3 regions of the Ottowia sp. VDI28 genome follow, and region 2 is predicted to be linked to each of the others. Evidence: predicted binding sites of a transcription regulator. Region 2 holds the regulator's gene; each other region holds the start of a gene.
The links. Region 2 encodes FNR, which switches genes on or off when oxygen is low (the NO sensors DNR and NnrR bind a similar motif). Its sites were predicted from a motif close to TTGATNNNNATCAA; they were not measured.
Positions count from the first base shown of each region.

Region 1 (10,147 bases), 610 kb from region 2:
GTCCTTCACATCCTCGGCGGTATAGAGCGGCTTGACGGTAATGCCGTCAGGCGTGCTCCAGTTCAAATTCTCCAGATTGCCCTGAGGGGCCGACTTGCTGGCCGCGAGGCGCCAGCGCTGCAGATCTCCGAAATCGAAAGCCATGATGTGGGGGTCCCTGTCGTATCTATATTTACAATCTTCGCAAAAACAGCGAACATTCGCAACCGATAGGAGAAAGATTTATGCGGATTGCGCATGTAAATTTGCGATGTTTGCAAACATGAGCAAAGCTTTCATGGGTGCACACCTCAAGACGCTGCGGGAGCAGCGCGGCCTGACTCAGGCGGCGCTGGCGCAGGCGCTGAAAGTCTCGCCCAGTTATCTGAACCAGATCGAAAACAACCAGCGGCCGCTCACGGTCAATGTGCTGCTGCGGCTGCAGGCGGCCTTCGGCATAGATCTTCAGCAGTTTTCGGAAGATTCGCAAGCGCGGCAATTGGGCCAGTTGCGCAGCGCCCTGGCCGACATGCCCGATGGCGACAAGGTACCGTTGGCCGAGACCCGCATCCTGGCGCAGCAGTTGCCCGCGGCCACGCACGTTCTGTTGAACATGCACAAGCGCATTCGCGCGGCGGAGGATCGCCTGTCGGTGATCGCCGAAAACACCGGCAACGACGACGCAGCGCATAGCCCCTCCGCACCGGTGCAGCCCTATGAGGAAGTGCGCGAGTTCTTTTACGCAGGCCATCAGCACCTGGCCCTGCTGGATGAGCAAGCCGAGCAGCTCTATTTGCAGTTGCAACTGGAAGACGTCGAGCCGTATGCGTCGCACGCGGCTCAACTGGTGACAGCGCTGGAGCTCAGGCTACGCACCCACCATGGCATTCTCGTGCGGCGAGACCCTGGTTCGCCCGCGATCGAGCAGCCCCTGCGCCTGCTCGAGCGCAGAAGCCACCAGTTGCGCCTGGCGGCGGGCCTGAGCGCCGGCCAGCAAGCGTTTCAGCTGGGTATTCAGCTCGCGCTGCTGGAGTCAGAACCGACCATCGACGGCTTCACCAATGCAGCCAATTTCGGCAGCGGCGAAGCCCGCGCCCTGGCCCGCATTGGCTTCGCCAATCACTTCGCAGGTGCGCTGCTGCTGCCGAACCGGCTGTTTCAGGAGACCGCCGATGAGTTGCGCTACGACATCGATCTGCTGGGAGAGCGCTTTGGCGTGGGGTTCGAGACCGTGGGGCACCGCCTCTCGACCATGCGCCACGCTTCGCTGCACAGCATTCCGTTCTTTTTTGTGAGGGTGGACCGGGCCGGCAACATGTCCAAGCGCCAATCGTCGGTCGACTTCCATTTTTCGCGTACGGGCGGCACCTGCCCACTCTGGAACGTGTACGACGCGTTCTCTCAGCCGGGCAAGATCCTGACCCAACTGGCCCGGATGCCGGATGAGCGCACTTATCTGTGGATTGCCCGCACGGTGGAGCACCGGCGTGGCGGTTACGGCACCCCGCGGCGCATTTTCTCGGTGGCGCTGGGATGTGATGCACGTCATGCCCACCGGTTGGTCTACGGGGATGGACTTGGACTGGATGCTCCTGAGCGCGCCGTGCCGATCGGCTCCGGCTGCAAGGTATGCGACCGCGAAAACTGCGTGCAACGCGCCTTCCCCGCGCTCGGACGGCCCCTAAGCATCGACCCGAACGCACGGCGGTTCGCGCCGTATGCGCCCGCATGAACCAGGAGACGATCAGGCACTGAACAGGCGCGCCAGCCAGCCTCGCTTCTTCTGTCCGCTCAATTCCCGGAGCACCTCGGCCCTCATCCGCTCCTTTTCGACGTCGCGCCGGTGGGTCACCATGCGCAGATAGGCGTTCACCGAGTCGATGTAGCCGTGGTCCTCGTTGCGGATGTGGTTGAACAGCCAGCGCGAGAGCATGCCATGCAGCTCATTGGTGACGTCTTCGCCGCTATCGAAACGGCTTTGCATCTCGGCCACCTTGCGTGTGAAAAGCTCATGCACCTTCTTGTGCGGGCCGGCAAACATGTAGCCGGCGTTCTCAAGCATGCTTTCTTCAAAGGCGAAATGAGAGATGGTGTAGTCCACGGTTTCGGCAATCACGTCGCCCAGCACGTCGCGGTCATGCGTGTCTTTCAGCTCATGGAGCCTATTGATGTAGTCCACGATCCGTTTGTGCTGGACATCGATCTCCGCGATGCCCGTGTCCAACTCTGGAACCCAATGAAGAATGCCCATGATGCCTGCCGCTATTGCCTGGATATTGAGTGAGCCGAAGTATCAAGCTGCAACAGGAACGGCGTTTTGACTCATATCAAGCCAATGAGATACGAGGAGATACGGCTGGATGAAAGCGAGATTTACACAACGGTCATAAGATCGAAGATTCCCCGCGCCAGCTTGACGCCAGCCTTCAGATGAAATTCCCTCTTGAGTCCGTACCCGATCATGCGCGCCGCCTTACCTTGCTGGCGGGGATGGCTTTAGGCCTGCCTCGGGCGGCATTCGCCGCTGATCCGCAGGTCTGGCCGCACGCGTCGGCTGTCCCCGGCGGCGTGGCCAGGATCGATCTGGGCCCTGCCGCGCAACGCCCTCGCGCCACCGCGGGTGGCGTGCCGCTGCTGGTCGTCGGCGACCCTATTGTCTGGACCGCGCTCGTAGGCATCCCCCTCTCCGCCGAACCTGGACAGGCGAGCATCGAAGTGCATGATGCCGGAGCGTCCCGCAAGACGGAATATGTGATTGGCAGCAAGCGCTACAGCGAGCAGCGCCTGAAAGTGGCGCCGCGTACGGTAGATCTTTCTCCCGAAGATCTGAAGCGCTATGAACGAGAGCGCACGCACCAGGCCGGTGTGATTGCCACGTTCAGTGAATCATTGCCCACCGAGTTCAAAATGCGCCAACCAGTGCCGGGCCGCCGCAGCAGCTCGTTCGGGCTGCGCCGCATCTTCAATGGCAAGCCGCGCAATCCGCACAGCGGCATGGACATCGCGGCGCCCACCGGTACGCCAGTCATATCTCCCCTGCCCGCCGCCGTGATCGACACGGGTGACTATTTTTTCAACGGCCACACGGTCTGGCTCGACCATGGAGGCGGCCTGCTCAGCATGATGTGCCATTTGAGCCGCATCGACGTACAACCCGGCGACAAGGTCGCCACCGGACAGCGTGTGGGCGCCGTGGGCGCCACCGGCCGCGTGACCGGGCCTCATCTGCATTGGTCGATCAGCCTCAACCGGGCCATGGTCGATCCGGCCTTGTTTCTGGAATAAATCAGGTTGAACAGGCCCCTGGCCACTTCGGTTTTTTGTCTTATGCGTCTCCCCTCCCGCCCAGCCCCCCTGCCCTGGATCTCCTGGGGCAAGGCAGGCGCCTCGCAACTCATCGTGTGGCACCATCTGGTGCACTACGGGCCGCTGGCTCCCCAGGTCGAACGCGTCGCGCCGGATCTGCTGCACTGGCTCAATACGCGCGCGCTGATGGCCGTGCAGGTCTTTCTGGTCATCGCGGGTTTTCTGGCCGCGCGCAGCCTCTGGCCGCAGCCTGATGCCCCGCGCGTGACGCTGCAAGCCTGGCCGCAGCGTGTGTGGCAGCGGTACCAGCGGCTGGCGCCCCCTATCTTGTGGCGATGCTGGCGGCCATGCTTTGCGCGGCGCTGGCACGCGCTCTGATGAGCGACGCGGACACCCCCGCGGCGCCGACATTGCCTCAAGCGCTGGCGCATGCCCTGATGCTGCAGGATGTGCTCGAGCAGCCTGCGCTCAGTGCCGGCGTCTGGTATGTGGCGATGGATTTGCAGCTGTTTGCCTTGCTGGCATTGCTCGCCGCGCTGACGACAAAAAATGCCCACAAACTCTGGTCCCTGGCGCTGTTAGTGGGCACGGCACTGGCGTCACTATGCGTGTTCAACCTGGACAGCAGCGGAGACATCTGGGCGCCTTACTTCTTTGGGGCCTACGCGCTCGGCGTGCTGACCGCCTGGGGCGCGAACAGCACGTCGATGCCGGGCGGAAAGGTCGGAGCCACCGCCCTGGTCGGCCTGCTGCTGGCCGCGGCCTTGGCGCTGGAGTGGCGTGACCGCATCGCGCTGGCGGGGCTGACTGCACTGATATTGCTTTGGCAGCCGTACCGCTGGACCTTGGCGCGCTCACGGCTCAACCCCTTGATGCAGTGGCTGGCGAAAGTATCGTATGCCGTCTTCCTGCTGCACTATCCGGTCAGCATGGCGGTCAATGCACTGGTCATGCAGCTGTGGCCCACCAATGTGCCGGCTCATGCCGCAGGGCTGGTAGCCAGTTGGGCCCTGAGCCTGGCCTGCGGCTGGGTGCTGTGGTACGCGGTGGAAGCGCATGGCCTCTGGCTGCGGACGGAAAAGAATGCGCAGGGAGCGCACGCCAAGCACGCCGCCACCTGACCCGCCTGGCTTTCCTGCTTTTGGGATCCTCTCAGATCGTGGGAGGCGGCACAGAGTGCAGAAGGATCGGTGTTTCGCCGTCGCCTGAGACGCTTTCCAGCTGCACGCCGAAGCCCCACAGGCGCGCCACATGCTTGAGCACCTCCAGCGCATCGTCGGCCAGGGGGCGCCCCCGGTATTGGGTATGGCGCAACGTGAGGCAACGGTCACCGCGCAGATTCACGTTCCAGACCTGGATGTTGGGTTCCCGCACGCCCAGGTCGTACTGCTGCGACAAGGTCTGGCGAAGGGTGCGGTAACCCTCTTCGTCGTGGATGGCGCTGACCAGCAGCTCGCGCTCCCTGGCATCGTCGTGGATCGCAAAGAGCCGCATGTCGCGCATCAGTTGCGGGCTGAGGAACTGGCCGATGAAGCTCTCGTCCTTGAAATTCTGCATGGCATGATGCAAAGCCGGCAGCCAAGGGGTGCCTGCCATGTCCGGAAACCAGCGACGGTCTTCCTCGGTGGGCGCCTGGCAGATGCGCCGGATATCGCGGTACATGGCGAATCCCAACGCGTAGGGATTGATGCCGCTGTAGGCCCGGTGCCCGGCTGGCGGTTGGTAGATAACGTTGGTGTGCGATGAAAGCCACTCCATCATGACGCCATCGGTCAACCAGCCTTCGTCGTACATGGTGTTCAGCAGCGTGTAGTGCCAGAACGTCGCCCAGCCTTCGTTCATGACCTGTGTCTGGCGCTGAGGATAGAAGTATTGGGCAATCTTGCGCACGATACGCACGATTTCGCGCTGCCAGGGCTCCAGCAAAGGAGCGTTCTTTTCGATGAAATACAGGATGTTCTCTTCCGGCTCCTTCGGAAAGCGTCCGATTTCCGGCGTGGCATTGTCCTTGCCCGGGCGCGCCGGAAGGGTCCGCCACAGCTCGTTCACCTGTTGTTGGGCGTAAGCTTCCCGCTGCTCGCGCTCGGCACGTTCGCGGGCCAGGCTTTTCTTGGACGGGCGGCGGTATCGATCAACCCCCAGGTTGGACAGGGCATGGCAGGAATCCAGCCATTGTTCCACGGTGTCCAGCCCGTGCCGTTCCTCGCACTGCGCGATGAAATCCCGGGCATAGATCAGGTAGTCGATGATGGCGCCGGCATCCGTCCACATGCCGAACAGGTAGTTGTTCTTGAAGAAGCTGTTGTGCCCGTACGCTGCATGCGCAATCACCAGCGCTTGCATGGCGGTGGTGTTCTCCTCCATCAGATAGCTGATGCAGGGATTCGAATTGATGACGATCTCATACGCCAGGCCCATGTGGCCACGCCGGTAGCGCCGCTCGGTCGCCAGGTACTCCTTGCCGTAGCTCCAGTGCCGGTAGCCCACAGGCATGCCCACGCTGGCATAGGCATCCATCATCTGCTCGGCCGAAATCACCTCCAGTTGGTTGGGATAGGTGTCGAGGCCGAAGCGCTCGGCCGTGGCGGCAATCGCCGAGTGGTAGCGCTCGATCAGCTCGAAAGTCCAATCGCTGGAGTCCGGCAACGGGTTGGCCGGCCGCTTGCCGGCGGGCAGCGGGGTGGTGGGAACATGCGGCGTGCGTTCGCTCTGAGCGGGTGGCCTCCAGGAATGAGAACCTTGGCGGCGCGCCAACACAGGATACTGGGAGAGATTCATACGGACACCCCCTCCTTCTTGAACAGATCACGGAACACAGGATAGATCTCACCCGGTTCGGACACCTTGCGCATGGCAAAGTGAGGGAACAGAGGCGTCAGTTGGCTGTATTCTTCCCACAAATTCTGCTCTTCCTGCGCCACCTGGACATAGGCGAAGTAGCGCGCCAGCGGCAGGATTTTGTCGACCAGCAAGTTGCGGCAGTTGACGCTGTCGTCGCTGAAGTTGTCGCCGTCGCTCGCCTGCGCCACATAGATATTCCAATCACCCGCGGGGTAGCGTGCATTGATGATCTGATCGAGCAGCACCAGCGCGCTGCTGACCACCGTGCCACCGCTTTCCTGTGAGTGAAAGAACTCGTCTTCGTTGACTTCGGATGCCTGGGTATGGTGGCGGATGAAAACGATGTCGATCTTTTCGTAGTGCCGGGTAAGGAACAGGTAGAGCAGGATGAAAAAACGCTTGGCCAGATCCTTGCGGTGCTGATCCATGGAACCGGATACATCCATCACGCAGAACATCACCGCCTGGCTGCTGGGCTCCGGCACCTTGGTGCGGTTGCGAAAACGCAGATCGATGGGATCGAGGAAGGCCACCTTGTCGATGCGCGCCTTCAGTGCATCAATGTACCGTTGCAATTCAGCCACGGCCTCGCTGGTGCCATCGTCCTGGGCCAGCAGATCGTCGAGTTTTTCCTGCAGGGCCTTCAGCTCATGGTGCGGCGCCTTGGTCAGCGCAATACGCCGGCCCAGTGCCCCCCGCATGGTACGGACCACCGCCAGATTGTGCGGCGTGCCGTCATGGCTGTAGCCGGCTCGGCGCATCTTGTACTGGAGCGCGCTGGCAATATGGGTACGCAGCAGGCGGGGCAAAGCCAGATCCTCAAAGAAAAGCTCCATGAACTCTTCCTTGGACAGCGTGAAGGTGAAGTCGTCCTCCCCTTCTCCGCTGTCGCTGGCCTGAGAGCCTGAACCTCCCCGGCGCCGCCCTGCGGCTTGGGAATGCGGTCGCCGCGTATATGTTCGCTGTTGCCCGGATGAACGGTGTCGCGCACACCGCCCTGGCCATGGCCGAACATGGGTTCGCGGATGTCCTTGCGGGGAATGGTGATGTTCTCGGCCTGCTCCATGTGGCGGATGTCGCGCTTGGCCACGGCACGCCGTACAGCTTCGGCGATCTGATCCTTGTAGCGGCGTAGGAAGCGCTCGCGGTTGCCCACCGACTTGTTCTTGCCAGCGAGCCTGCGGTCGATGATTTGCAATGCCATCTATACCTCTGTGCATGGCCCGCGCTAGCCGGCGCGCCGTTCGGCTGCTGGCTGTATCAGCTGCTTTTGCGTACGCGCAGATACCATTCGCACAGCAGGCGCACCTGCTTGGGCGTATACCCCTTGGACTCCATGCGGGCCACGAAATCCTCGTGCTTGCGCGCGTCCTCGGCGTTGGCCTTGGCATTGAAGCTGATCACGGGCAGCAGCTCCTCGGTGTTGGAGAACATCTTCTTCTCGATGACGAGGCGAAGCTTCTCATAGCTGGTCCAGCTCGGGTTTTTCCCTTGGTTGTTGGCGCGCGCGCGCAACACGAAGTTGACCACCTCGTTGCGGAAATCCTTGGGATTGGCAATGCCCGCGGGTTTTTCGATCTTTTCCAGCTCTGCATTCAGCGCATTGCGGTCAAACACTTCGCCGGTATCGTTGTCGCGGTATTCGCTGTCCTGGATCCAGTAATCCGCATACGTGACGTAGCGGTCGAAGATGTTCTGGCCATACTCGCTATAGCTCTCCAGGTAGGCCGTCTGGATTTCCTTGCCGATGAACTCCGCGTAGTGTGGCGACAGGTACTCCTTGATGTAGCCGGTGTACTTGGTCTCCAGCTCTGCCGGGAACTGCTCGCGCTCGATCTGCTGCTCCAGCACATACATCAGGTGGACCGGGTTGGCCGCCACTTCGGTGCTGTCGTAGTTGAAGACCTTCGAGAGGATCTTGAAGGCAAAGCGGGTGGAAATACCCGACATGCCTTCGTCCACGCCGGCGTAGTCGCGGTACTCCTGATAGCTCTTGGCGCGCGGGTCGGTGTCCTTGAGGCTCTCGCCATCATAGACCTGCATCTTGCTGAAGATGCTGGAGTTTTCCGGCTCTTTCAGCCGCGTGAGCACCGCGAACTGGGCCATCATCTTGAGCGTGCCTGGCGCGCATACGGCCTTGGCCAGCGAGGATTCGCGGATCAGCTTCTCGTAGATCTTCACTTCTTCCGACACACGCAGGCAATAAGGCACCTTGACGATGTAGATCCGGTCCAGGAAGGCCTCGTTGTTGCGGTTGTTCCGGAAAGCCTTCCATTCGCTCTCGTTGCTGTGCGCCAGTACCAGTCCATCGAACGGAATGGCGCCAAAGCCTTCCGTGCCCTTGTAGTTGCTCTCCTGCGTGGCGGTCAGCAGCGGATGCAGCACCTTGATGGGCGCCTTGAACATTTCCACGAACTCCAGGACGCCCTGGTTGGCCAGGCACAGGCCGCCCGAATAGCTGTAGGCGTCGGTATCATCCTGGGCAAAGTTCTCCAGCTTGCGAATGTCCACCTTGCCCACCAGGCTGGAGATGTCCTGGTTGTTCTCGTCGCCCGGCTCGGTCTTGGCGATGCCGATTTGCTTGAGGATGCTGGGATAGCGCTTGACCACTCGGAACTGGCGGATGTCGCCGCCATACTCTTCCAGGCGCTTCACCGCCCAGGGCGAGAGCACATGCTGCAGGCAGCGCCTCGGGATGCCGAACTGCTCTTCCAATATCGGGCCATCTTCCGCACTGTCGAACAGGCCCAGGGGAGATTCGTTCACCGGCGAGCCCTTGAGGGCATAGAACGGCACCTTCTGCATCAGGTATTTCAGGCGCTCGGCGATCGAACTCTTGCCGCCGCCCACCGGTCCCAACAGATACAAGATCTGTTTGCGCTCTTCCAGCGCCTGCGCCGCATGCCGGAAAAAACTCACGACCTGCTCGATGGCGTCTTCCATGCCGTAGAACTCGGCAAAGGCCGGATACCGCCGGATGACCTTGTTGGCGAACAGGCGCGACAGGTGCGGGTCGTTGCGCGTATCCACCATTTCGGGTTCGCCTATGGCCGCCAGCATGCGCTGCGCGGCACTCTCGTAGACCATCGGATCACGTTGGCACAGCGCGAGGTAGTCGTCGATCGACATTTCCTCTTCACGAAAGCGAACATAGCGTGCAGCAGAGTTGCTGATGACATCCATATAACCTCCATGGCGGCACCCAAGAAACAGCGCCGCAAAGTTGCCGGGCATTCGTTACCGAGTGGTTTCGTTGTAGCACCTTACACTAACTTTGAACATATCGTCTGTCCTACAAATTCCTATAAACCCACAAACGCAGGAAGAATTTCTCGGTTTACTCAGTCTTGATGTTTATCATCTTCGGCCAGCGAATCAGCAATGCTTTCGCGCTCGCCAATCTGCTGACGCCACATGGCGTAGTAGAGGCCTTTTTGCCCCACGAGTTCCTCATGGGTGCCGCTTTCGACAATGCGGCCGCGCTCCAGCACGTGAATGATGTCGGCATGCAAAATGGTCGAAAGGCGGTGCGCGATCAGGATGCTGATCCGCGAGCGGCTGTGCGATACCGCGCGCACGGTTTCGGTCACCTTCTGCTCCGTCAGCGAATCGAGCGCCGAGGTCGCTTCATCGAAGATAAGCAAGCGCGGCTCACGCAGCAAGGCACGGGCGATCGAAAGGCGTTGGCGCTCGCCGCCGGAAAGCTTGTAGCCGGATTCGCCAATCAGCGTATCGAGCCCTTGCGGCAGGCGCTCGATCAGCGGCGCGGCCCTCGCTTGATCCAGCGCCTGCATGATCTGCTCGTCGGTCGCCTCGGGCCGCACGAACTGCATGTTCTCGCGCACGGTGCCGGCAAAAAGCGTGGTCTCCTGCGTCACGTAGCCGACCTGGCGGCGTGCTTCGTTATAGCGGATGCGGCGCGCATCGATTTCATTGAACAGCACCGCGCCCTCATCAGGCCTGTACAACCCCAACAGCAGCTTGACCAGAGTAGATTTGCCAGAGCCCGAGGGGCCCACGA
Region 1 covers NZ_CP149820.1:3,534,489-3,544,635, forward strand. Annotated here, with positions in the region: gene scpA (methylmalonyl-CoA mutase) at 1-144, opposite strand, end outside; gene WJU18_RS16695 (short-chain fatty acyl-CoA regulator family protein) at 263-1,711, shown strand; gene WJU18_RS16700 (bacteriohemerythrin) at 1,724-2,230, opposite strand; gene WJU18_RS16705 (peptidoglycan DD-metalloendopeptidase family protein) at 2,410-3,264, shown strand; gene WJU18_RS16710 (hypothetical protein) at 3,307-3,663, shown strand; gene WJU18_RS16715 (acyltransferase family protein) at 3,579-4,406, shown strand; gene WJU18_RS16720 (SpoVR family protein) at 4,438-6,063, opposite strand; partial or broken gene WJU18_RS16725 (YeaH/YhbH family protein) at 6,060-7,330, opposite strand; gene WJU18_RS16730 (PrkA family serine protein kinase) at 7,387-9,309, opposite strand; gene WJU18_RS16735 (ABC transporter ATP-binding protein) at 9,468-10,147, opposite strand, start outside.
Region 1: the regulator FNR is predicted to act here: its motif matches at 2,297-2,310, upstream of WJU18_RS16700 (bacteriohemerythrin).

Region 2 (10,147 bases):
ATCCTGGGCGTGCTCGTGGCCTTCATCATCTCGGCCATGACGCTGCAAAGCGTCATTTCCGATGGTGCGCATTTCAACCAGACCCTCTATGAGTGGATGGTCGTCGGCGGCTTGAAAATGGAGGTGGGCTTTCTCATCGATGGCCTGACGGCCATGATGATGTGCGTTGTGACCTTCGTGTCGCTCATGGTGCATATCTACACCATCGGCTACATGTCCGACGACGACGGCTACGACCGTTTCTTCTCCTACATCTCGCTCTTCACCTTCTCCATGCTGATGCTGGTGATGAGCAACAACTTCCTGCAGCTCTTCTTCGGCTGGGAAGCCGTGGGCCTGGTCTCTTATCTGCTGATCGGCTTCTGGTACAACCGTCCGACAGCGATTTTCGCCAACATGAAGGCCTTCCTGGTCAACCGCGTGGGTGACTTCGGCTTCATTCTCGGCATCGGCCTGATCGCCGCTTTTGCGGGTACCTTGAACTACAGCGAAACCTTCGCCAAGGCCGGCGAGTTGGGCAGTATGCAATTCCCCGGCATGGAATGGCAGTTGATCACCGTCATCTGCATCTGCCTGTTCATCGGTGCGATGGGTAAATCGGCGCAGTTTCCGCTGCACGTCTGGCTGCCCGACTCGATGGAAGGCCCGACACCGATTTCCGCGCTGATCCACGCCGCCACCATGGTGACGGCCGGCATCTTCATGGTGGCGCGTATGTCGCCCCTGTTCGAGCTCTCGGATACGGCCCTGAACTTCATCCTCGTCATCGGTTCGATCACGGCATTGTTCATGGGCTTTCTGGGCATCATCCAGAATGACATCAAGCGGGTCATCGCCTATTCGACGCTGTCGCAGCTTGGCTACATGACCGTGGCCCTGGGCGCGTCGGCCTACTCCGTGGCGGTGTTTCACCTTATGACGCACGCGTTCTTCAAGGCGCTGCTGTTCCTCGCGGCCGGCTCCGTCATCATGGGCTTGCACCACAACCAGGACATCCGCTGGATGGGGGCCGTGCGCAAGTACATGCCCATCACCTGGATCACTTTCCTGCTGGGCTCCCTGGCGCTGATCGGTACGCCGTTCTTCTCGGGCTTCTACTCGAAAGACGCCATCATCGAGGCGGTCCATGCCAGCCACTTGCCTGCAGCCGGTTTCGCCTACTTCGCCGTACTGGCGGGGGTGTTCATCACCGCGTTCTATTCGTTCCGCCTTTATTTCCTGGTCTTCCACGGTAAAGAGCGCTACGACCAGAATCCTGACGCGCACCATGATGATCACCATGCCCATGACGACCATCATGGCCATGACGAGAAGCCGCACGAAACGCCCTGGGTGGTCTGGCTGCCGCTGGTGCTGTTGGCCGTGCCCTCGGTCGTTATCGGTGCCATGACACTGATGCCGATGTTGTTCGGTGATTTCTTCAAGGGCGTGATCTTTGTCGATGGTACGCGCCATCACGCGATGGCCGAGCTGGCAGAGGAAATCCATGGCTGGGTGCCCATGGCGCTGCACGGCTTTACCGCGCTGCCGTTCTGGCTGGCACTGGCGGGTGTGGCGGTCTCGTACTACATGTACATGATCAATCCGGCCTTGCCGGCGCGTATCAAGCGCATGTTCCAGCCCATCTATACGCTGCTCGAGAACAAGTACTACATGGACTGGATCAACGAGAACGTGTTCGCCCGCGGCGCGCGCGTCATCGGTACCGGCCTCTGGAAAGGTGGCGACCAGGCGTTGATCGACGGCGCCGTCGTCAACGGCTCCTGGAAAATCGTGGGTTGGATCTCCAGCGTGGTGCGTCGCCTTCAGTCTGGCTATCTCTACCAGTACGCGCTGGTGATGATTCTGGGTATCTTCGTGCTGATGACGTACTTCGTCTGGCTCAACAAGTAAAAAAGGGACACCAAGAAAATGGGTTGGTTGAGCCTTGCCATCTGGACACCGATCGTATTCGGCGTCATATTGCTGGCGTTCGGCCGGGAGAGCCAAGCGCAGATGGTGCGCTGGTTGGCGCTCATCGGGTCGCTCGTCAGTTTCCTAGTCACGTTGCCGCTGTACTCGGGCTTCCAGCTCGGCACGGCGCAAATGCAGTTCGTCGAGAAAGCGCCGTGGATCACGCGCTTCAATGTCAATTACCACCTGGGCGTCGACGGCATCTCGCTGTGGTTCGTGTTGCTCACGGCCTTCATCACGATCATCGTGGTCATCGCCGGCTGGGAGGTCATCCAGCGCAAGGTCAACCAGTACATGGCGGCCTTCCTGATTCTCTCGGGCCTGATGATCGGCGTCTTCTCGGCACTCGACGGCGTGTTGTTCTACGTTTTCTTCGAAGCCACGCTGATCCCGATGTACCTCATCATCGGTATCTGGGGCGGTCCGAACAAGATCTACGCGGCCTTCAAGTTCTTCCTGTACACGCTGCTGGGTTCACTGCTGACGCTGGTGGCATTCATCTACCTGTACACCCGCTCGGGCGGCAGCTTCGATATTCTGGCTTGGCATGCGCTGCCGCTTTCCGAGACCGCGCAAACCCTGCTGTTCTTCGCGCTGTTCGCGGCTTTTGCCGTGAAGGTGCCGATGTGGCCGGTGCACACCTGGTTGCCCGACGTGCACGTGGAAGCGCCTACTGGTGGTTCTGCCGTGCTGGCGGCCATCATGCTGAAGCTCGGTGCCTACGGTTTCCTGCGCTTCTCGCTGCCCATCACGCCTGATGCTTCCCATAAATGGGCCGGGCTGATGATCACGTTGTCGCTCGTGGCCGTTATCTATGTCGGTCTGGTGGCACTGGTCCAGAAGGACATGAAGAAGCTCGTGGCCTACTCGTCGGTAGCGCACATGGGTTTCGTCACGCTGGGTTTTTTCATCTTCAATGACCTTGGCATCACGGGTGGCCTGGTACAGATGATCGCGCACGGTTTTGTCTCCGGTGCCATGTTCCTGTGTATCGGCGTGCTGTATGACCGGGTGCATTCACGCGAGATTGCAGCCTACGGTGGCGTGGTCAACACCATGCCGCGCTTCACAGCGTTCGCGCTGCTGTTCTTCATGGCCAATTGCGGCCTGCCGGGCACGGCGGGTTTCGTGGGCGAGTGGATGGTGATCCTGGGTGCCGTCAAGGCCAACTTCTGGATCGGCCTGCTCGCGGCGACAGCTCTGATCTCCGGTGCGGCCTATACCTTGTGGATGTTCAAGCGGGTCTATTTCGGCCCCGTGACGAATGACCACGTGCGCAAGCTTTCGGATATCAACGCGCGTGAATTCCTCATGCTGGGCTTGCTGGCACTGGCGGTATTGGCCATGGGCGTGAACCCCAAGCCTTTCACCGACGTGATGGACGCTTCGGTGGCAAACCTGCTGCAGCAGGTGGCGGTATCCAAACTGAATTGAGGACCAGGAGATGATTGACAGTTTCAGTTGGATATCCATTTACCCGGAGATCGTGCTGCTGGTAATGGCGTGCGTGATCGCCCTGGTGGATTTGCTGGACAAGGGCGTGCGCCGCACGGCTACGTACGTCCTGTCTGTCTTGACGCTGCTTGTGCTGGCGGTGCTGACTGGCCTCTATGCCCTCGAAGGGCAGACCGTCTACGGTTTCGGCGGTATGGTGGTGAGCGACTCCATGGCCAACTGGCTCAAGTGCTTTGCCTCGCTGGCCACTGCTGTGACGCTGGTCTATGGCCGGACCTACATGCGCGACCGCGGCGTGCTGCGCGGTGGCGAGTGGTTTACGCTGAGCCTGCTGTCGCTGGTGGGTATCTTCGTGATGATTTCCGGCAACAACTTCCTGCTCATCTATCTGGGCCTTGAGTTGTTGACCCTGTCCAGCTACGCCATGGTGGCCTTGCGCCGCGACCACACGGTGTCCGTGGAAGCCGCCATGAAGTATTTCGTGCTGGGCGCCATGGCCTCCGGCTTCCTGCTGTACGGCCTGTCCATGCTCTACGGTGCCACTGGCACGCTTGACATCGGCTCCGTCTTCAAGGCCGTGGCTTCAGGCCAGATCCGCCATCAGGTGTTGGTGTTCGGCCTGGTGTTCGTGGTGGCCGGCTTGGCGTTCAAGTTTGGCGTGGTGCCTTTCCATATGTGGATTCCTGATGTCTATCAGGGGGCTCCTACGGCGGTCACGCTGACCATCGGCTCCGCACCGAAGCTCGCGGCTTTCGCCATCGCTATCCGCCTTCTGGTCGAAGGGCTTCTGCCACTGGCCTTCGATTGGCAGCAGATGCTCGGTTTGCTGGCCGTCGCGTCGCTCCTGGTGGGTAACCTGGCAGCCATCGCGCAGACCAATTTGAAGCGCATGCTGGCTTATTCCACGATCGCTCAGATGGGCTTTGTGCTGCTGGGCCTGATGTCGGGCGTGGTCAATGGCAACGCGCTGTCAGCGGCTAACGCCTATAGCTCGGCCATGTTCTACATGGTGACCTATGTACTGACGACGCTGGCGAGCTTCGGGATCATTCTGCTGCTTTCCCGCGAGGGGTTCGAAAGCGAAGAGATCGTCGACCTCGCAGGTCTCAACCAGCGCAGCCCGCTGTATGCCGGCATCATGGCTATTTGCCTTTTCTCGCTCGCAGGCCTGCCGCCGCTGGTGGGCTTCCAGGCCAAGTTGTCCGTGCTGCAAGCGCTTATCAGCACCGGTCAGTCGCTTCATATCGGCTTGGCGGTGTTTGCCGTGCTGATCTCGCTGGTGGGGGCTTTCTACTACCTGCGCGTCATCAAGGTTATGTACTTTGATGAGCCGGTGAGCGCATCGCCTATTACGGCACCCGCCGACATGCGTGCCTTGCTGTCGATCAATGGTGCTTTGGTGCTGGTGCTTGGTATCGTTCCGGGCGCATTGATGACGTTGTGCGCCAAGGCCATCGTGCAAATGCTGGGAACGTAAGGCAGCCTCGCTGTCTCTCAACAGGATGTCCCAGAGCTTTGCCATTTGGCTATTGATCCTGCTGGCTTTTGTGGCTGCCAATCTGCCGTTTCTGAACCAGCGCCTGCTGTCTGTCTATCCGCTCCGTGGCGGCAAGTCGCTGGCTTGGCGCTTGGCTGAACTGGTATTTTGGTACTTCGTTATCGGCGGCATTGGTCTGGGGTTGGAGCAGAGCGCCGGCCAGATTTCGCCGCAGGGGTGGCAGTTTTACGCCATCACGGGAGCGCTGTTTCTGACTTTGGCGTTCCCGGGCTTTGTCTACCGCTACCTGCTTCGGCGGGGCCGGTAATCCTGCAAATCCTGCCAGACCGTGCAAATGGAATGGCAGCAGAATGCACCTGCCAGCATCGCTTCCAGGATAATCCCTCCATGAGCTCCGATCCCCATCTGCAAGAAACCCGCGTCAGTAGCGAAGAAGTGCTGCGTGGCGGCTTCCTGCAGGTTTTGCGGGACACGGTGCGCCTTCCCGATGGCGCGCAAACCTACCGCGAATACATTGTTCATCCGGGCGCGGTGATGATCATTCCGCTGATCGAAGCCGAGGACGGGAGCGTGCGCGTGTTGATGGAGCGCCAATACCGCTATCCGGTGGGGAATGTCATGATCGAGTTTCCCGCCGGCAAACTCGATGCAGGTGAAGCGCCGCTGGTATGTGCCCAGCGCGAGTTGCGGGAAGAGACCGGTTACACCGCTCGCCAATGGGCGCGTGCAGGGAGATTACATCCGGGTATTTCATATTCCACCGAGTTCATCGAAATCTGGTTTGCCCGCGGCCTCTCAGAGGGCAAGTCCCAGTTGGATGAGGGGGAGTTCCTGGAAGTTTTCAGCGCCACGCCGCAAGAAATTCTTGACTGGTGCCGCAACGGCCAGATCACGGATGGCAAGACCCTGACCGGCGCGCTGTGGCTGCAAAACGTCCTGGCTGGCGCCTGGACGCTCGAATGGCGGGAAGCTTAAGTCATGAAGGTATTGGATCTTCAGTGCCATCACGGACACGTTTTCGAGGGCTGGTTCGCTTCGGAAGACGATTTTCAGCAGCAGGTATCCAGTCAGTTACTGACGTGCCCCATGTGCGGCGATACCTCGGTGAGCAAGCTACCTAGCGCCCCGCGTTTGAACCTGGGCGCTTCCGGGGCGCCTGTGACCGCTGAACCCTCCCAAGCCTCGCCGGGTGGGGCAGGAGCGTCTGAACCGGTGGCTGCACTGCCGCCAGCTTCACTGCAGGCCGCCTGGATGCAGATGGTGCGCCGCGTGATGGCCAACACCGAAGACGTGGGCGAGCGCTTCGCGGAAGAAGCTCGCAAGATTCACTATGGGGAGTCGGACGAGCGGGGTATCCGAGGCCAAGCTACTCCAGAGGAAACCGAAGCCTTGCTGGATGAGGGCATTGCAGTCGTGCCGCTGCCCGTGCCTCCGGGATTCAAGGATACGTTGCAGTAAAGCCGGCTGACGAGACTAGAGGCCTATTGCGGCGGCGTTTTGCGACGGCCTACCGCCTGGCCTATTGCGGCGTGATCACTTCTCGCAGCGCCTGGGTGTTCAGAATACGCACATGCCGCTGCTTGACTTCCACCAGGCCGTCTTCGGCAAACTTGGAAAAAGCCCGGCTCACGGTTTCCAGCTTGAGGCCCAGGTAGCTCCCAATTTCCTCGCGGGTCATGCGGAGAATCAGTTCCGACTGCGAAAAGCCTCGTGCGTGTAGCCGCTGCACCAGATTCAGCAGAAAGGTGGCCAGGCGCTCTTCGGCCCGCATGCTGCCAAGCAGCAGCATCACACCGTGTTCGCGCACGATTTCGCGGCTCATGATCTTGTGCACATGGCTCTGCAGCGCTGGCACTTCGCGCGAGAGCTCTTCGATGCGGTCGAACGGCATCACGCAGACTTCAGCATCTTCCAGCGCAATGGCATCGCAGGTATGGTGATCGTCCACGATGCCATCGAGGCCGATGATCTCGCCGGCCATTTGAAAACCTGTGACCTGATCGCGGCCGTCTTCGGAAGCAATGCAGGTTTTGAAGAAGCCCGTGCGTATGGCGTAGAGCGCTGAAAAGGGTTCTCCATTGGAGAACAGGGAGGCGCCCCGCCGGATTTTGCGCCGAGTGGCTACGAGTTCGTCCAACCTGTCGAGATCACTGCCCGACAAGTCCATGGGCATGCACAACTCACGCAGGTTGCAGTTGGAGCAGGCTACTTTGATGGCTTGAGGAGTCATTGTGGTGTCGGCGTGCGCACTAGGGCGAACTAGGGCGAGATGGTGGGCGAAGTGGTCGGCGAGGTAGTAAAGCGATGACTCATTGTAGGCTGCCCAGCGAATTGATCCACCGCAAACCTTGCGGCAATGGCCTCCATCTCTTGATCGGGATCAAGGAAATTTCATCTTTCCTGCGCGACCATCGACTCTGCTATCGAGGATATCTCCTGAATGACTACTGTGACCCCAGAATTGCTCCAGCGTTTCGATGTGCCTGGCCCGCGCTACACATCCTACCCCACGGCGGACCGGTTCGTGGAGGCGTTTGGCCAGGCTGACTATGTGCAGGCCCTGGAGCAGCGGCGCCATGGCCCCGCGGCCATGACGCTGCCGCTTTCGCTCTATGTGCATATTCCGTTCTGTGAGTCGCTTTGTTATTACTGCGCCTGCAACAAGATCATTACCAGGCACCATGAGCGCAGCGCGCCTTATCTGAGTTATTTGAGCCGCGAAGTCGATCTGCACGTGCAGCGCATCGGCCACGGGGTCAACGTGAGCCAGTTGCATCTGGGCGGCGGCACGCCTACGTTCTTCAATGACGGCGAGCTGGGCGGGCTGATGGGCATGCTGCGGCAGAATTTCAATCTAGTGCCCGGGGGGAGTACTCGATCGAGATCGATCCCCGGACCATTGACGAGGAGCGCCTTCGCACCCTGGCGCGCCTGGGCTTCAACCGCTTGTCCTTCGGAGTGCAGGATTTTGATCCAGACGTGCAGAAGGCGGTGCACCGCATCCAGCCCGCGGAGCAAGTGTTTTCCCTGGTGGCGGCGGCCAGGCGTATCGGCTTTGAGTCGATCAACGTCGATCTGATCTACGGCTTGCCCAAGCAAACCCCCGAATCTTTCGATCGCACGCTGGCGCAAGTGGCCGAATTGCGGCCTGATCGCATCGCTCTTTACGGGTACGCTCACCTGCCGGAGCGCTTCAAACCTCAGCGGCGCATCATTGCGATCGATCTGCCGGGGGCCGGCAACAAAGTGGCGATGCTGGCACGCGCACTCGCCGCGTTCGAGGCGGCAGGGTATATCTATGTGGGCATGGACCACTTCGCGTTGCCGAACGATTCCCTGGCTGTCGCCAAGCGGCAGGGCCGGTTGCATCGGAATTTCCAGGGCTATAGCACTCAGCCTGACTGCGACCTGATCGGCCTGGGCGTATCAGCCATCGGCAAAATAGGCGCGGTCTACAGCCAGAACGCCAAGACACTGGAAGAGTATCAGGACGCGCTCGACCATGGGTTGCTGCCTGTGGCCCGGGGTCTAGCTGTCTCACGAGACGATCTGGTCCGGCGTTCGATCATCATGGCACTGATGTGCCAGGGACGCTTGCACTTCGAGGCTATCGAGATCGCGCACCTCATCGATTTCAAGCGCACCTTTGCCGCTGAGCTGGAAGTGCTGCGCGGCATGCAGGCGCAGGGGCTGGTAGAGTTGTCTGATTCCGGTATTGAGGTGACCCCCATGGGGTGGTTCTTCGTGCGGGGTGTGGCGATGGTGTTCGACAAATACCTGCAAGCCGATCGCACGCGGGCGCGTTTTTCGAAGATCATCTGACGAGCTCGTAGATACGTTTTAAACAGGTTCCGAGGAGTAGCACCCGGAATGTCGTCATTCATATGCTGACGTCACTTGCGCTCACAGCTTTCGGCATGGGACTGGCCGGCGGTCCGCATTGCATTGCCATGTGCGGGGCCGCTTGCGCCGGTATCGGCCAAACCGCCGGAGCGCGCAGCACTTCGGCGATGAGCCTGTTCCAGGCTGGGCGCATCATCGGGTATGCCACGCTCGGTGGCCTGGCCGCCGCTTCATTGCAAGGCATCGGCTGGCTGACCACACAGAGCGCCGCAATCCGTCCTGTGTGGACTCTGCTCCACGTGGCGGCCGTCGTGATTGGTCTGCTGCTGCTGGTGCAGGCCCGCCAGCCGGTATGGATCGAGCAGGGCGCGCGCCGGATCTGGGCGGCGGTTCGCGGCTTCCAGCAAAAGCGCGGGCGCAGCGCGCCATTGATAATCGGCGCGCTCTGGGCCTTCATGCCCTGCGGCCTGCTGTATTCCGCCTTGATGGTGGCCGCTTTGGCCGGCAGCGTAGCCGGTGGCGCCGTCACCATGGCGCTCTTCGCGCTCGGCAGCAGCGTGTCGCTGATGCTCGGCCCCTGGCTGCTGTTGCGGCTGCCCGCGAGTATCAGGGAGAGTGGGGCGTGCGCCTGGCTGGCTTGGCCCTGATGGCGGCTTCAGGCTGGGCGCTGTGGATGGGCCTGGTGCACGACCAGGCTCCCTGGTGCGTTACACCGACGTAATACCCTTGTAGAGCATGTATGCCCCCAGCAGGTACAGAATGCTGGCAAAGGCGCGCTTGAGCTTCTTGACCGGCAGTGCGTGCGCAGCGCGTGCGCCCTGCGGCGCCATCAGGACGCTGAAGCAGGCGATGACCACCAGCGCAGGTAGCCACAGGTAGCCGAAGGAGTAGGGCGGGAGTCCCTCGATATTCTGGCCGGAGACGATATAACCGATCACATTGGCCAAGGCAATCGGAAAACCGAGCGCGGCGCTGGTGGCCACCGCGTTGTGAATGGCCACGTTGCACCAGGTCATGAAGGGCACGCTGACGAAGCCGCCACCAGCGCCGACCAGCCCTGACAGAAGGCCGATCACGCCGCCCGCGCCCAGCAGTCCCGCGGTGCCGGGAATCTGCCGCGTAGGGGCCGGTTTCTTGTCGAGAAACATCTGCGTCGCGGAAAATCCCACAAAGGCCGCGAACACCAGCGCCAGTATGGAACCTTTGAGAATGGCGAAAATTCCGAGGCTGGCAATCATGGCGCCCAGTACGATGCCGGGTGCCAGCGCCTTCACGATGTCCCAGCGCACAGCACCTCGCCGGTGGTGCGCGCGCACGCTGCTGATGGAAGTGAAAATGATGGTGGCCATGGATGTGGCAATGGCCATCTTGACCGCCAGGCCCGGCGCCACGCCGCGC
Region 2 covers NZ_CP149820.1:2,921,128-2,931,274, forward strand. Annotated here, with positions in the region: gene nuoL (NADH-quinone oxidoreductase subunit L) at 1-1,893, shown strand, start outside; gene WJU18_RS13970 (NADH-quinone oxidoreductase subunit M) at 1,912-3,387, shown strand; gene nuoN (NADH-quinone oxidoreductase subunit NuoN) at 3,398-4,885, shown strand; gene WJU18_RS13980 (DUF2818 family protein) at 4,911-5,213, shown strand; gene WJU18_RS13985 (NUDIX domain-containing protein) at 5,294-5,881, shown strand; gene WJU18_RS13990 (DUF1178 family protein) at 5,885-6,364, shown strand; gene fnr (fumarate/nitrate reduction transcriptional regulator Fnr) at 6,426-7,136, opposite strand; partial or broken gene hemN (oxygen-independent coproporphyrinogen III oxidase) at 7,347-8,728, shown strand; gene WJU18_RS14005 (sulfite exporter TauE/SafE family protein) at 8,791-9,396, shown strand; gene WJU18_RS14010 (sulfite exporter TauE/SafE family protein) at 9,457-10,147, opposite strand, start outside.

Region 3 (10,147 bases), 2.9 Mb from region 2:
CACAAGCCAGAATATCAAGCTTTTGCGCCTTCGCAACAGGCACCCCAGTCTCATACAAAGGCAGTGTCACCAGGTTAAGCCGCACCAGCACATCGCCCCCACCGGCGCGCACGTGGGCAATGCCCGCCGGATGCGCGTAACCACGGTCGGCCACAAACACATCGCCCGCTCGCACCTCAAAGCGTTTGAGTGTCTCGCCCTGCCTGGCTGAGCCCAGGTGAACCTCCTGGCACTGCAGATCGGGCAGGCCGATCGCATAGTGCAGCCGCCACTGCGAGCCCGTGGGGCCCGGCTCGCGCACCACGCTGCCGTCGACCACGCGCAATCTGCGCCCACTCAGCAGGCTCTGCCCAGCCAGGGGCTGTGCTTGCAGCTCAGGCGCTTGCCTGACTTGCCCGGCCATCCATTCAAACCAAGCACCGCATGAGCGCAAGCGCTTGAGTAAGGCGACATCACTGATCTGGGCTATACCCGCCAGTTGCGCCTGCGCTGCCGTCTCCCGCAGGCTGCAGCCTTGCGCCAGGTGAATCAGCATCAGCCGCAACAGCATTCGCGCATCGCGCACCCCTCGCGTGCGCTTGAGCGCACCTAACTGCCTGGCCTGGCTTTGCCAATGCTCGGGCAATAGACTCTCTATGACTTGCCAGTCTTCACTCAAATTCACTCGCTCTGGCTCTTGGTCCATCTTCCACCTATCCGGATTGATGGCTCGAGCATACGCTAATTTACGTTAGCGCATATGGGCGAAAGCCGGAATCCAGGGCGCCCACCCCTTGACGAAGGCTACCGGGAACGCGCTTGACCTCGGCCACAAACGGAGGGTTTTGCATGTGTGAGGCGCGTTTTAGTTTCCCCGGTATTTCTTCTTTTCTTATTTATATAAATAGATCGTTGTAGTAGAGGGCAGTGGGTTTGTGGAAAAGACATGAAATGGCATTGAAACTCAAGGAGTTAGATGCGATGCGAGGATGTGGGAAAGAAGGCTTGAGGATTTTTGGCAGGTAGGAACAACTCAGGAAAAAGGGGTTGGTCTGTGGATAACCATGGGGTTATGCAAATCTTTTCCACAGGGTTGCTCCTATCGGGTCATGAACCACTCCAGAACCAGCTTGACGACAAAGCCCAGCATGCCAAAAGCCAGGCCCAGGAAGATCACGAAAGTGCCAAATTTGCCAGCCTTCGATTCCCAGGCCAGTTGGGCGATGATGAACAGCATGTAGAGCATGAACGCGCCCACGCCCACCGTGAGACCGAACCAGGCAATCTGCTCTTCGTTGAAGCCAAACATGTCAGGCCCCCTCCGGTAGCAGGCGCTCGGGGAGATTGCTGGCGTCCACCAGGGACCGGTAAGCGTGCCAACTGGCATGGCCGAGCCAGGGCACGATCACGATGAGGCCGAGCATGGCCGTGGCCATGCCCACGAGGGTCAAACCCATCAACAGTCCGGCCCAGAGGGCCATGGGGATCGGATTTTTCAATACGGCTTGCCAACTGGTCAGCACCGCCTGCAGTACATCCACCCGGCGGTCGAGCAGCAGGGGCATCGCCACCACGCTGGAAGCGAAGAGCGGAGCCGCCATCAGGGCGCCCATGGTCAGCCACAGTTCGAAAAGATGGCCACCAGGCGCCAGGATCACGTGGCGCACGAAATCCATGGGGGTTTGCACAGGCTGCGGCGCAAGGAGAGTGATGAGGGCCGCCGAGGTCAGCACCCAGCCAGTACCGGCCAGCGAGAGCAGCAGGCCGAAGCGCACCATGCTCCAATAGCCGCCATGGACGGCATACCGCGAGTATTGCCAGCGTGTCCACGTCAAGGCGATGGTGGAAGCACCGATCGGCTCACCGCGCTCCAGCGCGCGGCTCAGTGCATACAGGCTGGTAGCCAGCACGGGAGCGACCACCAGAAAACCGGAAAACGCGCCTGCCAGCAGCCAGAAGCGGTCATGCGCCAGCCACAGCAGCAAGCCGCCGAAAAGCGCCAGCGCCAAACCGTGCGCGACACTCAAGAAGCCGCAGCGCCATACATCGCGCCATCCCAGGGCCAGCCACTGAAGGGGAGCCCCCAGTTCAACGCCGCGCACGGCTGGCAGGCGAAGAGTACCGGCTGGAGGCCGGGGTGGCAGAGGAGGGGAATGGTAGTGATCGGGCACGATAGGGGCAGCTTAGCCCAAATTGCCCGCGGAACATGCTTGTAAATGAGCAAAAGCGGATTCAGCCGTGAACGAAACCGTCCACGGCCGAGTCCGCTTCTGCAGAGAGGCAGACGCCTCTCGTGAAACGAGCTATATCGCTTAGCCGTGCTTCATTCCGTGGCCGCCGGGATGTCCGTGGCCGCGCTTGCCGTGCCGGCCATGCCGCAGGGTTTCGCTGTCGAAAGTCTTCTGCTGCTCGGGCGTCAGCTGGGCATAAAACGCCTTGGTGGCCTCACCGCGCTGGCGCATGGCGGTTTGGCGCTCGGCTTGCATGGCCTGCATACGGTCGATGCGCTCGGGCGTGGTGAGCTTGCCGAACGCTTCGCGGTCCATGCGCTGGTGCCCCTCGCGAGCGGGCGGCTGCACGGCAGCGGTATAGGTGTTCCAGGCGTTTTCCTGGGGCGGTGTGAGCTGCAGCTTGGCTTTGAGCTCGTTCATACGTTTGGCATGGTGCTCGGCCATGCGCTGGCGGAACTGCTCAGGGTTCATGTGAGGACGTTGCTTGCCCGCCGCAGGTTGAGCGGGTGCTTCACCAGCCGCAGGCGCGGCGGGGGAGGTGTCTGGGCCATGGCGGTAGCGCCCAGAGTGGCGGCCAGCAGGCCTGCAAGGAACAGGCGTTTCGGATGCTGAGTCATGAGGGTTCTCCTTTCATGCAGAGAAAAAGACTCGAAAAACAAGTGATGCCCGGCCAGTGGATCCTTGTTCAACAAGTCCGCTGGCTTGAAAGCGAGTCTCAGCTCCGTGTGTGTCCGTCCCTTGGCTGCAGGGTGACGCTTTGTAAAGTTGAATGAAAAAAGCCCCCACGCTCCCCTGCTTCGCAGGGTCCGCTGCCCCCCGAGGGGGTACTTTTTTCATCTCGGGACGGCCCGGCGATGAAAAATGGCCCCCACGCTCCCCCGCTTCGCGAGGTCCGCTGCCCCCCAGGGGGCTTTTTCATCTTGGGAACGGCCCGGCGATGAAAAATGACCCCCACGCTCCCCCGCTTCGCGAGGTCCGCTGCCCCCCAGGGGGGCTTTTTCATCTTGGGAACGGCCCGGCGATGAAAAATGACCCCCACGCTCAAAAGGCTGCGGAGCAAGCCATGCAAGTGCTGCCGCGGAGCTGGCTTTGCCAGGCCGTTGGCAGCGTCCCCCTAGGGGGAAGGCGCGCAGCGCCTCAGGGGGATCATTTCCAGCGAGATCATCAAGAATGGGGCAATCAGGGCGGTCATCCCCATGGCAATGGCGCAGCAGATTCTGCAGCGTACGTTGCATGGCCTGCATGGCGTCGATACGGGCCTGCAATTCATCCACATGCTGCTGCGCGATCTGCTTGACATGGGCGCTGGCGCGGCCGCGGTCGCGCCAGAGGCCGACCAGTTCAGTGATCTCGGCTATGGAAAAGCCCAGGTTGCGCGCCCGCTTGATGAAGCGCAGCGTGTGCACATCGGCGGAGGTGTACTGCCGATAGCCGCTATCGGTGCGCCCGACCTCGCCCAGCAGGCCAAGCGACTCGTAGTGGCGCACCATCTTGGCCGATACACCCGAAGCCTGGGCAGCCTTTCCGATGGCCACCGGCAGATCATCGCCTGTAGGCGTGTTCATCGAACGAGCCTCCGAGCAGCAGTGCGCCTGCGTACTCATGGCGCCACTTTGTAGCCTTCGCTGGCGATGGCTGCCGCCAGAGCTTCCCGAGGCTGGCTGGATTGCACATCGACGCGATTGGCCGCGCGGTCGATCTTGATATCGGCCCCTGGATCGAGTTTTTTCACCGCTTGGGTGACAGAGCGCTCGCAATGGCCGCAGGTCATGCCGGTGACAGAAAAAGTTTGGTTCATGTCTTGGACTCCTTGAAGTGATGCATTGATTCTGAACCTTGCCATGATGGCAACGTCAAGCTCAAGGCCATTTTTTCAAGCACTCTTCGCCAGCCTGCCCCCGTAAACCAGCTTCCAGGGAGCTCTGTGCATCTTCTTGATGCACATCATGGGCGATTCAGGCGGCCGTTCCTAGACTCGAATCATTTCTTCAAGGAGAGCTTATGAGACACAGGAGTCTGGAAATTATCCGCGACGAACATTCGTCGCTGGCCGCCATGCTGCAGTCAATGCGCATGATGGTTGATCGCGGCCCCGGCGACGATCCGAAGAAATTCTTCGACGTGTTGCGCGCGATGCTGTTCTACATCGACGAGTTTCCCGAACGCCTGCATCACCCCAAGGAAACCGAGTTGCTGTTTCCTGCCGTGCTGAGAAATGCGCCAGGTGCGGCGGACGCTATTGCCCGCCTTAATCGCGACCATGAGTTCACGGAAAAGGCGGTGCGCGATCTCCAGCAACTGCTTCTCGGCTGGGAACTGCTTGGGGAGCCGCGACGCCCGGCATTTACCGAAGCGTTCGAAAAGTATGTGGATCTGTACCTGGAGCACATGCGCGTGGAAGAGCAAGAGGTATTGCCGGCAGCGGAAAAAGCGCTCAGTGACGCCGAATGGAAAGCGCTGGACGATGCTTTCGAGAAAAACCGTGACCCGCTTACCGGCGGGTACGAGCCAGGAGCCGAGTACGACCGGCTCTTTACACGCATCGTGATGAAAGCGCCGGCACCGATCGGGTTGGGTGAGTAGGGCGCCGGCCGGGGGATGAGGAGATTTTGAGGCGCGTTTTAGTTTCCCTGGTATTTCTTCTTTTCTTATTTATATAAATAGATCGTTGTAGTAGAGGGCTGTGGGTTTGTGGAAAAGCCATGAAATGGCATTGAAACTCAAGGAGTTAGATGCGATGCGAGGGTGTGGGAAAGAAGGCTTGAGGATTTTTGGCGGGAGGGAACAACTCAGGAAAAAGGGGTTGGTCTGTGGATAACCATGGGGTTATGCAAATCTTTTCCACAGGGTTGTTCGGAGTGTTCGGGCGCAAGAGCGCACTGGGGCCCTCAGTCACCTGCTGGAGCCGGCGAGCGCCAAGTTTCTAAGGCAGGAAAGCGGGCGACAGCAGCCGCAAGCCCAGCGAGAACCAGCGCTCTCCGCCGCCGAGGCGGTTGCCGTAGGTGGCATCTACCTGCACACGGTTGGGCACGATCCAGTAGCGGACTCCGGCTTGGTAAAGCGGCCGGCCTTCGTTCTGGCCGAAGGTTTCGGCGATCAGCCAGATACGGTCACTGATCTGCGCTTCCGATCCAATGCCCCACGTCATGAAGTTCCGCTTCAACTGCCCATCGCGCAGCCAGCCGATGTTGAAGTGCAGGTCCAGGCGATCGTCGAGGAGAGAGCGGCTCACGGGTACATAGGTGTACCAGTCGCGCCCGTTCGGCGGCCCGGTATGCTGCACCGTACCGGCTGCCAGGCCCCATCCCCAGCCGTTGGTTTCAACGGGCTTGAACAGGGTCTTGGCTTGCAGCACCCAGCTGTTCTGGCTGCCTGCATCATCGCCGCGCGCGTGCCCGCCGCCAGCAGTGATTTCCAGATTGCCGGTAGGGTTGCAGGCCGGCTGTGCCCAGAATTCGGTCGAATCCTGATTCTTGCGAACCCAGCTTTCAACCTGGCAAGCCTTTGGGTCGACAAGTCGCGCGTCATCGGTATTCATGGGCCGCGCGGCCTGAGCTGACGCTCCAGCCACGGCCATCACGGCGGTGCAGGCCTGCAGCCCGAGGCTGCGCATGAACATAGCGAATGAAGGGCTTGCCATGGCACCGCACTGTAACGGCCGGAATGGGCATCTTGATGAAATAAAAGTCTTTTTAGAACTGACGCCGTTGTGGAATAAACTCCCCCTTAGTATCAGGAGCATGTCCCATGCCTCATTCCGATGAAGACAAGAAACGCGCCATCACGCGCTTGCGCCGTATCCGCGGCCAGGCCGAGGCGCTGGAGCGCAGCATTGCCGATGGCAGTGAATGCGGCCCCGTACTGCAGCAGTTGGCCGCCATGCGCGGCGCCGTGAACGGGCTGATGGCCGACGTGCTGGAAGGCCACTTGCGTGAATCCTTCGGCCATGCGGATTGCGAGGTGGCCAGCCTGAACGACCCCGCCCATGCGCGAGCGCACGAGGCGATAGACGAAGTGGCTTCACTTGTGCGCAGCTATCTCAAATGAGACCCCCCTGAGGCGCTGGCGCGCCTTCCCCCCAGGGGGACGCCTCCGGCGGCCGGGCCAAGCCCGCTCCGCGGTGGCCCTGGTATGGCTTGCTCCGCGGCCTTTCGGCAGTACTTGGAACGTTGAAGTGAACACGCTTTTAGCTCTCTCTCCCGCTGGCGGGAGAGGGTTGGGGTGAGGGTAGGGCGCTTGGCAAGAGGCGCTGTCCCAAACCATTGCCAAATCATTGAATCAAAGGAGAAATATCATGAAGTCCCGTGCAGCTGTCGCTTTCGAAGCCGGCAAACCCTTGCAGATCGTCGAGATCGACGTCGCTCCGCCGAAAAAGGGCGAAGTGCTCATCAAGATCACCCATACCGGCGTATGCCATACGGATGCCTTCACCCTGAGTGGGGATGACCCCGAGGGTCTCTTTCCCGCGGTGCTGGGCCACGAGGGTGCGGGCATCGTCGTGGAGTGCGGCGAAGGCGTGACCAGCGTCAAGCCGGGCGACCATGTGATCCCGCTCTACACCGCCGAGTGCGGCGAATGCCTGTTCTGCAAGAGCGGCAAGACCAACCTGTGCGTGGCGGTGCGCGCCACCCAGGGCAAGGGCGTCATGCCCGACGGCACCACGCGCTTCAGCTACAACGGCCAACCCGTCTACCACTACATGGGCTGCAGCACGTTCAGCGAGTACTCGGTGGTGGCTGAAGTGTCACTGGCCAAGGTCAATCCCGATGCCAACCCTGAACAGGTTTGTCTGCTGGGCTGCGGCGTGACCACCGGCCTGGGTGCGGTGAAGAACACCGCCAAGGTGCAGCCGGGCGACAGCGTGGCGGTGTTCGGCCTGGGCGGCATCGGCCTGGCGGTGATCCAGGGTGCGCAGCTCGCGGGCGCGGGCCGCATCATCGCCATCGACACCAACCCCGGCAAGTTCGATCTGGCCAAGACCTTCGGCGCCACCGATTGCGTCAATCCCAAGGACCATGAAAAGCCGATCCAGCAGGTGATCGTGGAGATGACGGGCTGGGGCGTGGATCACAGCTTCGAGTGCATCGGCAATGTCAACGTGATGCGCGCCGCGCTGGAGTGCGCGCACCGGGGCTGGGGCCAGAGCGTGATCATCGGCGTGGCCGGTGCCGGCCAGGAGATCAGCACCCGCCCATTCCAGCTCGTGACCGGTCGCCGCTGGCTGGGCACTGCCTTCGGCGGCGTGAAGGGCCGTAGTGAACTGCCCGGCATGGTCGAGGACGCCATGGCCGGCAAGATCCAGCTCGCGCCTTTCGTGACCCACACCATGCCGCTCACGGGCATCAATGAAGCGTTCGACCTGATGCACGAAGGCAAGTCGATCCGCTCGGTGGTGCACTACTGACCTTGCTGAGCGGATCTATTCGGGCTCGACCCCTGCGTCCTTCAGGACACGGGCCCAGAGCCTGATATCGGCCGTGATGGTGTCGGCCAGCCCCTTCCCATCGGTGGGTTCGGGATCCAGCCCGACACGGATCAGCTGAGCCTGAATGTCCTTGTGGCGGAGGGCTTTCACGGCCGTTGCCTCCAGCTTTCTGGCGGCTTCAGGCGGCAGGCCGGCGGGCGCGAGCAAGCCTACCCATGGCACGATCTCGAAGCCTGCCAGGCCGCCTTCCGCCAGGGTGGGAAGGTCAGGCTCCAGCACCGTGCGGCGCGGCATGGTGATGCCCAGGCCTTTGAGTTTTCCGGCTTTCATCTGAACGGTGGCATTGCCGATGTCTACAAAGGCGAAGTCAATCACACCAGCCAGGAGATCGGTCATGGTGGGCGGGCCTCCTTTGTACCGGACGGGCGTGGCCTGGAAGTTGCCCAGTTTGGTCAGCAAGGCGCCAGAGGCCTGCTGGCCGGCCGTACCGAAGCCGTAGCTCAGCTTGCCCGATTGGCTGCGCGCATGGGCCAGGAATTCCTGCGTCGTTTTGGCCGGAAAGCCGGGCCGCACGGACAGCACGAAGGCCGTGACACCCATCTTGGCCAACGGCGTGAAATCCTTGACGGGATCGTAGGGCAGCTTCTTGAACAGGCTGAGATTGGCCGCATGGGTGGTGCTGGCAGTGACCAGCAGGGTGTAGGGATCACCAGCGGCATTCTTGACGGCTTCCACGCCCAGGATGCCGCTTGCCCCGGGTTTGTTCTCGACCACGACGGGCTGCTGCAACTCTTCTCCCATGGCCTTGGCCAGTATGCGGGCCGCGCTGTCCGAGGCACTGCCGGCAGGGAAGGGCACGATCAGCCGCAAGGGCTTGTTCGGGAAGATGGATTGCGCGTGTGCCGTACTTACCATGCACGCGGCCAGTATGCATATGCCGAGGCGGGCCACGGCGATCCATGTTCTGAACATTCTGTTGTCTCCTATGTCTGAAGAATCAGCGGCCCTGCCAGCGCGGGGCCCGCTTTTCAGCGAAGGCCCGAGGCCCTTCCTGCGCGTCCTCGCTGCGGTAGACGCTTTCGAACAGATGGTTAGCGGCGCGCAAGCCCGCGGAGCGGCCCATCTCGCCCGAGAGATAGACCAGCTCGCGCGCGGCCTTGACGGTCAGGGGCGCATTGGCGGCGATGCGGCGGGCCAGGCTCAGCGCCTCATCGCGCAACTGCGCTGCGGGTACCACGGCGTTGACATAACCCAGCGCATGCGCCCGCTGCGCCGTCAGGGGGTCACCGGTAAGCAGCAATTCCATCACCACGCGCTGGGGAAGCATGTGCGCCAGGGGAGCGGCCCAGGGCATGCCCCGGCCCACCTTGGCTTCGGTAATGCCAAAGCGCGCGTGATCCGCCGCCACACACAGATCGCACATCTGCGCCATCAGCCAGCCCCCGGCAAAGGCCGAGCCGTTGACTGCGGCGATCACGGGTTTGCTGACATGGATGTTCTCACCCAATGTGGGGATCAACCCCTTTGGAAGCACCCCGAGGCCCAGGCGGGCCAACTCCTTGAGATCCATGCCCGCGCAGAAGGCCTTCTCGCCGGCGCCCGTCAGAATGGCGGCTCGCAGGGAAGGATCTTCCTCGTAGCGCTGCCATGCCTGGCGCAATCCTTCGCGCATGGGCTCGTTGAGTGCATTGAGCTGTTCGGGGCGGTTGAGCGTGATGACGGCGATCTGTCCGTCGATCACTTCAAAGATCACTTCTTCTTGCACGATGTGGTTTCCTTGGTGCTTTGACAACCGGCCTCACGAAGCGCTTCCGTACAGCTCGGCCGCCGTACGCAAGAGCGTCTCGCGGTGCAACGGGTCGGCGATACCCGCCAGCGCCTGCGCGCGTTGGCGCAGCCCGAGGCCTGCCAAGCTCACGGCGCCATGTTCAGTGATCACCCAATCGATATCGCTGCGCGCGGTGGTGACGGGGCCATGCAGATGGGCAACGATGCGCGACTCCTGCCCGCCCCGCGCCGTGCTCGGCAAGGCAATGATCGATGCGCCACCCTCGGAGGCCCGTGCCGCACGGACGAAATCGACCTGTCCGCCCACCGCGCCGATATGGGCACTTCCCAGTGCTTCGGCGTTGACCTGCCCGGAAAGATCGACCTCGAGGGCGGAGTTGAGCGATACCAGGCGGCGCAGGCGGCCGAGGGAGGCGCCGCCGTGCGTGTAGCTCGTCGGTGCCAGGCGAATCGCGGTGTTGCGGTGCGCGAAGCGGTACAACCGGTCCGTGCCGAACAAGGTTCCGCTGACAGAGATTCCCTGGTCGATTTCCTTGCATGCGTTCGTGACGACGCCAGCCTCCATCAGATCCGCCACGGAATCGCCGATCATGCCGGAATGGATACCGAGATCCCGCCTGTCCTTCAGCTGGGCCATGATGGCCTCCGGGATGGCGCCGATGCCCACCTGCAAGGTGGCCCGGTCTGGAATGAGCTGTGAGGCGAAAGTGGCGATGCGCCGTTC
Region 3 covers NZ_CP149820.1:55,443-65,589, reverse strand. Annotated here, with positions in the region: gene WJU18_RS00325 (IS4 family transposase) at 1-685, opposite strand, end outside; gene WJU18_RS00320 (DUF2788 domain-containing protein) at 1,079-1,288, opposite strand; gene WJU18_RS00315 (DUF2189 domain-containing protein) at 1,290-2,150, opposite strand; gene WJU18_RS00310 (Spy/CpxP family protein refolding chaperone) at 2,292-2,681, opposite strand; gene WJU18_RS00305 (hypothetical protein) at 2,678-2,827, opposite strand; partial or broken gene cueR (Cu(I)-responsive transcriptional regulator) at 3,356-3,775, opposite strand; gene WJU18_RS00295 (heavy-metal-associated domain-containing protein) at 3,811-4,008, opposite strand; gene WJU18_RS00290 (hemerythrin domain-containing protein) at 4,212-4,793, shown strand; gene WJU18_RS00285 (hypothetical protein) at 5,134-5,850, opposite strand; gene WJU18_RS00280 (metal-sensing transcriptional repressor) at 5,958-6,257, shown strand; gene WJU18_RS00275 (S-(hydroxymethyl)glutathione dehydrogenase/class III alcohol dehydrogenase) at 6,505-7,614, shown strand; gene WJU18_RS00270 (Bug family tripartite tricarboxylate transporter substrate binding protein) at 7,630-8,607, opposite strand; gene WJU18_RS00265 (enoyl-CoA hydratase/isomerase family protein) at 8,633-9,400, opposite strand; gene WJU18_RS00260 (acetyl-CoA hydrolase/transferase family protein) at 9,434-10,147, opposite strand, start outside.
Region 3: the regulator FNR is predicted to act here: its motif matches at 4,145-4,158, upstream of WJU18_RS00290 (hemerythrin domain-containing protein).